Regions from separate parts of the Streptococcus sp. DTU_2020_1000888_1_SI_GRL_NUU_041A genome, predicted to be linked through region 2. Evidence: predicted binding sites of a transcription regulator. Region 2 holds the regulator's gene; each other region holds the start of a gene.

Region 1 (2,268 bases), 180 kb from region 2:
ATGTGCATGAAAGCTATGTGAGAGCTGGCAGTGATATCATCACTACGTCCAGTTATCAGGCCAGCATTCCAGCATTTATAGAGGCAGGACTAACTCCTGAAAAGGCTTATAATCTTTTAAAAGAGACAGTCTTCTTAGCACAAAAGGCAATCGAAAATGTCTGGACGGGATTATCTCCAGAAGAGCAGAAGCAGCGACCTTGTCCTCTGGTTGCAGGCTCAGTAGGGCCTTATGCTGCCTATTTAGCTGATGGTTCGGAGTATACGGGAAAATACCAGCTGAGTGAGGAAGAATATCGAGATTTTCACCGTCCACGTATCCAAGCTTTACTAGAAGCTGGGAGTGACTTGCTGGCTATTGAAACGATTCCAAATGGGGCAGAAGCGACAGCAATCCTCCGACTTTTAGCTGAGGAATTTCCGCAGGCTGAGGCTTATTTGTCCTTTGTCGCCCAGTCGGAGAATGCCATATCAGATGGCACTAAGATTGAGGAATTAGGGAATTTGGCTCAAGAAAGCCCACAAGTCTTGGCAGTTGGTTTTAATTGTACAGCTCCACATTTAATTGCTCCTTTATTAGATGGGCTTGGACAAGTGTGCAACAAACCTTTTCTGACCTATCCAAACTCTGGCGAAACTTATAATGGCTTGACCAAGACTTGGCATGATGATCCAGAGCAGGAGCGGAGTTTGCTGGAAAATAGTAAACTTTGGAAAAATCAAGGAGTGCGGCTTTTTGGCGGTTGCTGTCGAACACGGCCAGAAGATATTGCTCAGTTAGCAAAAGGATTTAAGGTTTGAAAATAGATTTTCAAATCTTTTTTAGAAAATTTAAAAAGGTTCTCGAAAACGCTATCAAAAGCAAGAACTTTGTGATATACTATACATAGTTTACATTAATAGGAGAATTTTTTATGCCTGAATCGACATTTATCCCTAAAATTGAAGCAGCTTGCCGCAAAAAAGAAGCTTTGTTTGATACAAGCAAGGCCAAGTATGCCGTTCGTTCCATTTTTGCTGGAGCTTTCCTAACCTTTAGTACTGGGGCTGGAGCCATTGCGGCAGATTTGACGAATAAGATTGTTCCAGGAACTGGGCGCTTTCTCTTTCCTTTCATCTTTGCTTGGGGATTGGCTTACATTGTCTTTCTAAATGCAGAATTGGTGACTTCCAACATGATGTTTCTGACTGCTGGTACCTTTTTGAAGAAGATTGACTGGAAAAAAGCCTTGATGATTTTGCTTTATTGTACCTTTTTCAATCTGATTGGCGCTTTGATTGCCGGCTGGCTCTTTGCTAACTCGGCTGCTTATGCAGGGCTTAGCAAAGATAGTTTCATTTCTGGTGTTGTTCAGATGAAGCTTGCTCGATCTAATGAGTTGATTCTGCTCGAGGGAGTGTTAGCCAATATCTTTGTTAATATTGCTATTCTTTCCTTCGTCTTGGTCAAGGATAGTACAGCTAAGCTCTTCTTAGTTATATCAGCCATTTATATGTTTGTATTCCTGACTAACGAACACTTGGCAGCCAACTTTGCTTCCTTTGCTATCGTGAAATTCAGCTCAGCAGCAGCGGAAGTGCAAAATTTTAGTATTGGAAATATCCTTCGCCATTGGGGCGTAACCTTTATCGGCAACCTCATTGGTGGTGGCCTACTCATAGGTTTGCCATACGCTTGGTTTAATAAGGAAGAAAGTAATTATGTGGACTGACAAAAAAGGATTTTCGAATCCTTTTTTTGATGTCTCCTTAAATAAATAGAACCTTGTGGACAAATTTGATAACCCATTGTTATTTGTTTGTGATAAGCTACTTTACAATCATAAATCTCTTTACAGAGCAGTTTGTTGGAAGTTAATCAAATAGCTAGAGGAATGAGATGAAATTCCTCTAGTTTTTTATTTGACATTGGTAAAACTTTCTAAACACGAACTATAAAATTATAATATAATTAAAAGTTCGTATTTATCTTTAAAATTGATTTACAAAACAATCAAAGTAATCTATAATAGAGTGTAGGTTAATATGTTATAAAAGGATATTTATGTAAAGAGTATAAAGATTTGGGAGATAGATTTCATATCCGTTACTATATATAATTAAGTAGTTATTTTGTATCAGATAATGATGTTTATACTGATGATGTTAGCATGGTTGCACGGACACATTTTGTAGAATAGTAGCTAACCAAGGGAGATGTTTACATATCACAAAAGTACAGCCAAGAATTCAAGGAACCCTTTGTTCGTTTACATGATTCATGTAATCT
Region 2 (2,268 bases):
TGCTCAAGACTTAAAAGACAGCTTACTTGCTGACTTATCGGACATTGACTTTTACTTAAATGAAAGTCAGCCCAGCTTGCCTTACGTCATCAATTTGGGATTTCCCAATCAAAAAAATGACCTGCTTCTGCTTCAAATGGATTTAAATGGCTTTTCCATTTCAACAGGATCAGCCTGCACGGCCGGAGCTATACAACCTAGTCATGTCCTGCAGGCTATGTATGGCAAAGATTCCAACCGCTTGCACGAGTCCATTCGGATCAGTACTTCGGACCAGACGACTCTGCAAGAGATTCAATCATTTACAAAGAAATTAAAAGAAATTTTAGGAGGATAAGATGGCCTTTCAAACATCTGTTAGCTTAGCAAACTGTGAATATACCTATTCACTTCACCCAAATGTCAAGAAATTTACCTTGCGCGACAATACTTTCGCGGAAAGCAAGGTTGGAAACTATGAACTCTCTCGTCTGCTGGAATCTGTTCCCAACAGCGGAAATGGTTTTCTGCTGAAAATCATCGTCAATAAAGATTTAAATGGTTTTAAAATTAACATCACTGACAAATCAGGCCTGCGCTTGGTCAATATTTTCAAATCAGAAGACCATCACATTATCCAGCAAAAATTCTATTTCTTGATGGATAGCTTGGTTGAAAGAAATATTTTTGAAAAGATACCACAATAAGCAAGATTCTAGCAATTTTGCTTTTTTGCTTTAGGCTCTTAAAAAAACGAGCTTGACTTCTACTTAGAACACTTGAAGAAAAGACTAACCGAACCCAAAGAAAGGATTAACAATGGTTGAACTGACCTATTTGGACTCATATAAGGTAAAACGAACACTTACCTATGAAGACTTCGACGAATTTCTTCTCGCCTTCTCTGGCTGTGTCACAGTTCCTGACTCGCTCAAGGTGCTTTCTGTTACGTATAAGGGACACCAGCTGCCTTTTGCAGGGCTAATTGGAGACTTGTACCGCCAGATGTACCAGTTAGACTTAACTCCCTATCAGGACTAATCTCTTCGCAACTGCAACATAACTTAAACTTTCACTCTTTTCTTTTTTAGTGCATTAAACATCTTTAATTAGTTGATTTTTTCACAAACTTCCTATAAAATAGAATTAGAAAGGTTGTGATTTTGTGAAAACTGAAAAAAATACTACAATTCCTCGAGCAACTGCTAAAAGGCTATCGCTCTACTATCGTATTTTTAAACGTTTTAATGCTGAGAAGATCGAAAAAGCCAACTCCAAGCAAATCGCTGAAGCCATTGGTATTGACTCTGCTACTGTCAGACGAGATTTTTCTTATTTCGGTGAGCTTGGCCGCAGAGGATTTGGTTATGATGTCAAGAAATTGATGAACTTTTTTGCTGACCTCTTAAACGACAATGCTATTACCAATGTCATGATTGTTGGTGTTGGTAATATGGGGCGGGCTCTGCTGCACTATCGTTTTCATGAGCGCAATAAAATGAAGGTTGTAATGGCTTTTGACACAGATGATCATCCAGAAGTTGGCAGCACAACCAGCGATGAGATTCCTATCTATGGAATTTCCCAAATCAAAGAAAAAATACAGTCAGGAAATGTGCAAACTGCCATCCTAACTGTACCTAGCGTAAAAGCTCAAGAAGTCGCATCTATCTTAGTTCAGGCTGGTGTCAAGGGCATTCTCTGTTTCTCACCTGTAAACCTATCCCTACCTAAGGATGTGGTCGTCCAGTATGTTGACCTGACTAGCGAACTGCAGACTTTGCTCTACTTCATGAGAAAAAATGATTATTAATTTGAAAGAGGTATTAAACACTCTATGAGTAAACCTATTATTGGAATAACCGGAAATGAAAGAGAAATCCCAGACGATCACTTCATCCATATGAGCTATACAGCGACAGGATTCGTTGAGGGTGTCAAAGAAGTTGGCGGAATTCCAATGATTTTGCCAATCGGTGATGAAGAAATGGCTAAACAGTATGTTTCCATTGTCGATAAATTAATCATCACAGGAGGTCAAAATGTATGCCCTCAATTCTATGGTGAAGAGAAAACCATTGACAGCGATGATTATTTACTCAAGCGAGACATTTTTGAGTTAGCTTTAATCAAGGAAGCTCGCCGCCAAAATAAACCAATCTTCACTGTCTGCCGCGGAACCCAACTTTATAATGTAGCCCTAGGTGGTACTCTTCATCAAGATATTGAAGATCATTGGCAAGATAGCTCTGCTGAATACACGACTCAAAGCATGGTGACCAAGAACGG
Region 3 (2,268 bases), 830 kb from region 2:
TTCTTGATAGCTTCAACCAGCTGTCTCACTCCTGACACAGGGCTTGAAGCACTGCATCCCAGTAGTTTGGCAATATCCTGATAGCGACTTGCTACAGTCTTGTCTGTCGCCTGCCGGTTCCGATTGTTGAATTCGATACCAGCATTATACTGAATGACATGGGGCATTAAAATACTGTTTAAACGACCATGAGGTACATGGAACTTAGCTCCTGCCGCATGTGCCAGACTGTGATTGATACCCAAAGAAGCTGTGTTAAAGGCCATACCAGCCAGAGTGGATGCTGCATGCATCTTTTCACGCGCTTCTACATCCTGACCATTTTTGTAGGCTTTAGGCAGGTATTCAAAGACCAGCTTGATTGCCTTTTCAGCCAAGGCATCAGAGAAGTCCGTAGCCTTGGTCGATACATAAGCTTCAATGGCATGGGTCAGCACATCCATTCCAGTGTCAGCCGTGATGTTACCAGGAAGTGACAGAACCAAATCCGCATCTAAGATTGCAACATCCGGAAGGATTTCTTTGGTCACTAAAGGATATTTGGTACCTCTCTCTGCATCCGTGATGACAGAAAAGGACGTTACTTCAGATCCAGTTCCGCTTGTCGTCGGGATGGCGATGAGAATAGCCTCGGAGAAGGCACCCTGTTTCTTGGCAAAATAATACATAGCCTTGGAAGCATCAATAGCAGAGCCGCCACCAATAGAAAGCACAATGCTGATTGGCTTGTCTCCTGCACTCTTGATACCAGCCACAACCGTTTCGATTGGCGGATCAGGCACAATATCCGTGAAAACAACAATATCATTGCTGTCATCAAAGTTGGCTAAAATAGCATCCAACGTGCCAGATGTCTTCAAAAAAGGATCGGCAACGACTAAAATATGCTCGTTTTTATAATGGCTTAATTGCTGCAGAGCGCCCTTGCCCACATGCAATTCAGTCTTATAGGAAATCTTATACATCTTTTCTCCTTTCTGTTGTATCTATTTTTAAACAAAAAGAAGCTATATGAAAATAAGACTGCTCCCCTACACACGTCACAGCATTTTCATATAGCTTCATTGCTTATTTATCTTCAGTACCCCTTTGTACTATATTGAATTATAACACAAAAGCGCTTTCAAGGCAATGAAAAAGTCATTAATATAAGAAATTTTTAGTGCCGAATCTCACAGCAAAGGCAAGATTATTTAAAGGATTAAATTTTTATTAAAATTTAGTTCATTTTCCTTGTAATTCCCTGTGAAAGGTGTTACAATCTAGTTACTAGGAAATTGATTTTAGTACTTTTAAGGATATGGAAGTTTGGTGCAAATCCAGCGCGGTCCCGCCACTGTGATAAGCTTTTCAGCTTTAAGTCAGGTCTTTATTCTTAAATTTTAGTAGATTTCATGCCTCGATGTAAGGTAGTGATGTCAGTTTGGAACAAACATTTTAGCTTAGTTTCCATTATTGACTCTACGTTTAAGTACGTTAATTTTCTAAAGATGAGGTTTCACTTGTCTTTCTGCAAAGGAGCAGAGTCAATAATTGGAAAGCTAGTGCTAATCAACGAAGCTTAGCATAAAGATACGAAGATGTATAGGCGGCTTTCTTTTTTAGAACATCAAAATAAGTTCTGTCCTTCCAAGACTTGGTAAAGTCAATTTGGAAAGACAGAACTTTTTCTGTTTCTTTTTATCACTGGCGTTTGCTTGCCCAACGCTCAACATCTGCCTTGGTGATATTGTGAAAGACCTTAGCACCTCTTTCATAGGCGATGTCTTCTTGATTTTTAGTAAAGTTGATTACTCGAGCCAAGGCAAAGAAGTAATCTGATAGACGGTTGACAAAAATCAGGACATTATTGTTAATTTCTGTAGTCCACATAGCCCCTACGATATGACGCTCTGCCCGTCTTGCAATGGTCCGAGCCACATGAATCATGGAAGCAATCTCGTCACCGCCCGGCAGGATAAACCTTTCCAAAGCTGGTGGAATTTCTGCGTAGGTATCAATCCTCTCCTCAATCCAGTCAATTAGCTGATGATCAACCTTATAGGGATAAACTCCCTTTGGTGTAGAGAGGTCTGAACCACAGTCAAAGAGATAATGCTGCAGCTGAAATAGCTCATCTCTCAGCTTATCATCCTTGTCCAACTTGGTAATAGTATAACCAATCCAAGAGTTCAGCTCATCAATGGTCCCGTAAGCATTAACCCGTTCTGCATCCTTGGCGACACTTTGACCGCCAACTAGCTTGGTCAAGCCCTTGTCACCTGTTTT

Evidence for each region. The regulator Rex, encoded in region 2, represses fermentation and respiration genes when NADH is low (regulators of the CRP and FNR family bind a similar motif). The targets are predictions, from matches to a motif close to TTGTGAANTANTTCACAA.
Region 1: a site for Rex is predicted at 870-887, ahead of RSK81_RS05640 (formate/nitrite transporter family protein). Genes of this name have one in related genera too.
Region 3: a site for Rex is predicted at 1,098-1,115, ahead of RSK81_RS02685 (1-propanol dehydrogenase PduQ). Genes of this name have one in related genera too.

What each region holds. Positions count from the first base shown of each region.
Region 1 is NZ_CP135591.1:1,165,122-1,167,389, forward strand. It holds gene mmuM (homocysteine S-methyltransferase) at 1-800, shown strand, start outside; gene RSK81_RS05640 (formate/nitrite transporter family protein) at 914-1,711, shown strand.
Region 2 is NZ_CP135591.1:1,347,241-1,349,508, forward strand. It holds gene RSK81_RS06505 (cysteine desulfurase family protein) at 1-337, shown strand, start outside; gene RSK81_RS06510 (DUF1831 domain-containing protein) at 339-686, shown strand; gene RSK81_RS06515 (DUF4649 family protein) at 799-1,020, shown strand; gene RSK81_RS06520 (redox-sensing transcriptional repressor Rex) at 1,145-1,792, shown strand; gene RSK81_RS06525 (gamma-glutamyl-gamma-aminobutyrate hydrolase family protein) at 1,817-2,268, shown strand, end outside.
Region 3 is NZ_CP135591.1:519,902-522,169, reverse strand. It holds gene RSK81_RS02685 (1-propanol dehydrogenase PduQ) at 1-965, opposite strand, end outside; adenosylcobalamin (AdoCbl) riboswitch at 1,276-1,424, shown strand; gene RSK81_RS02680 (cob(I)yrinic acid a,c-diamide adenosyltransferase) at 1,684-2,268, opposite strand, start outside.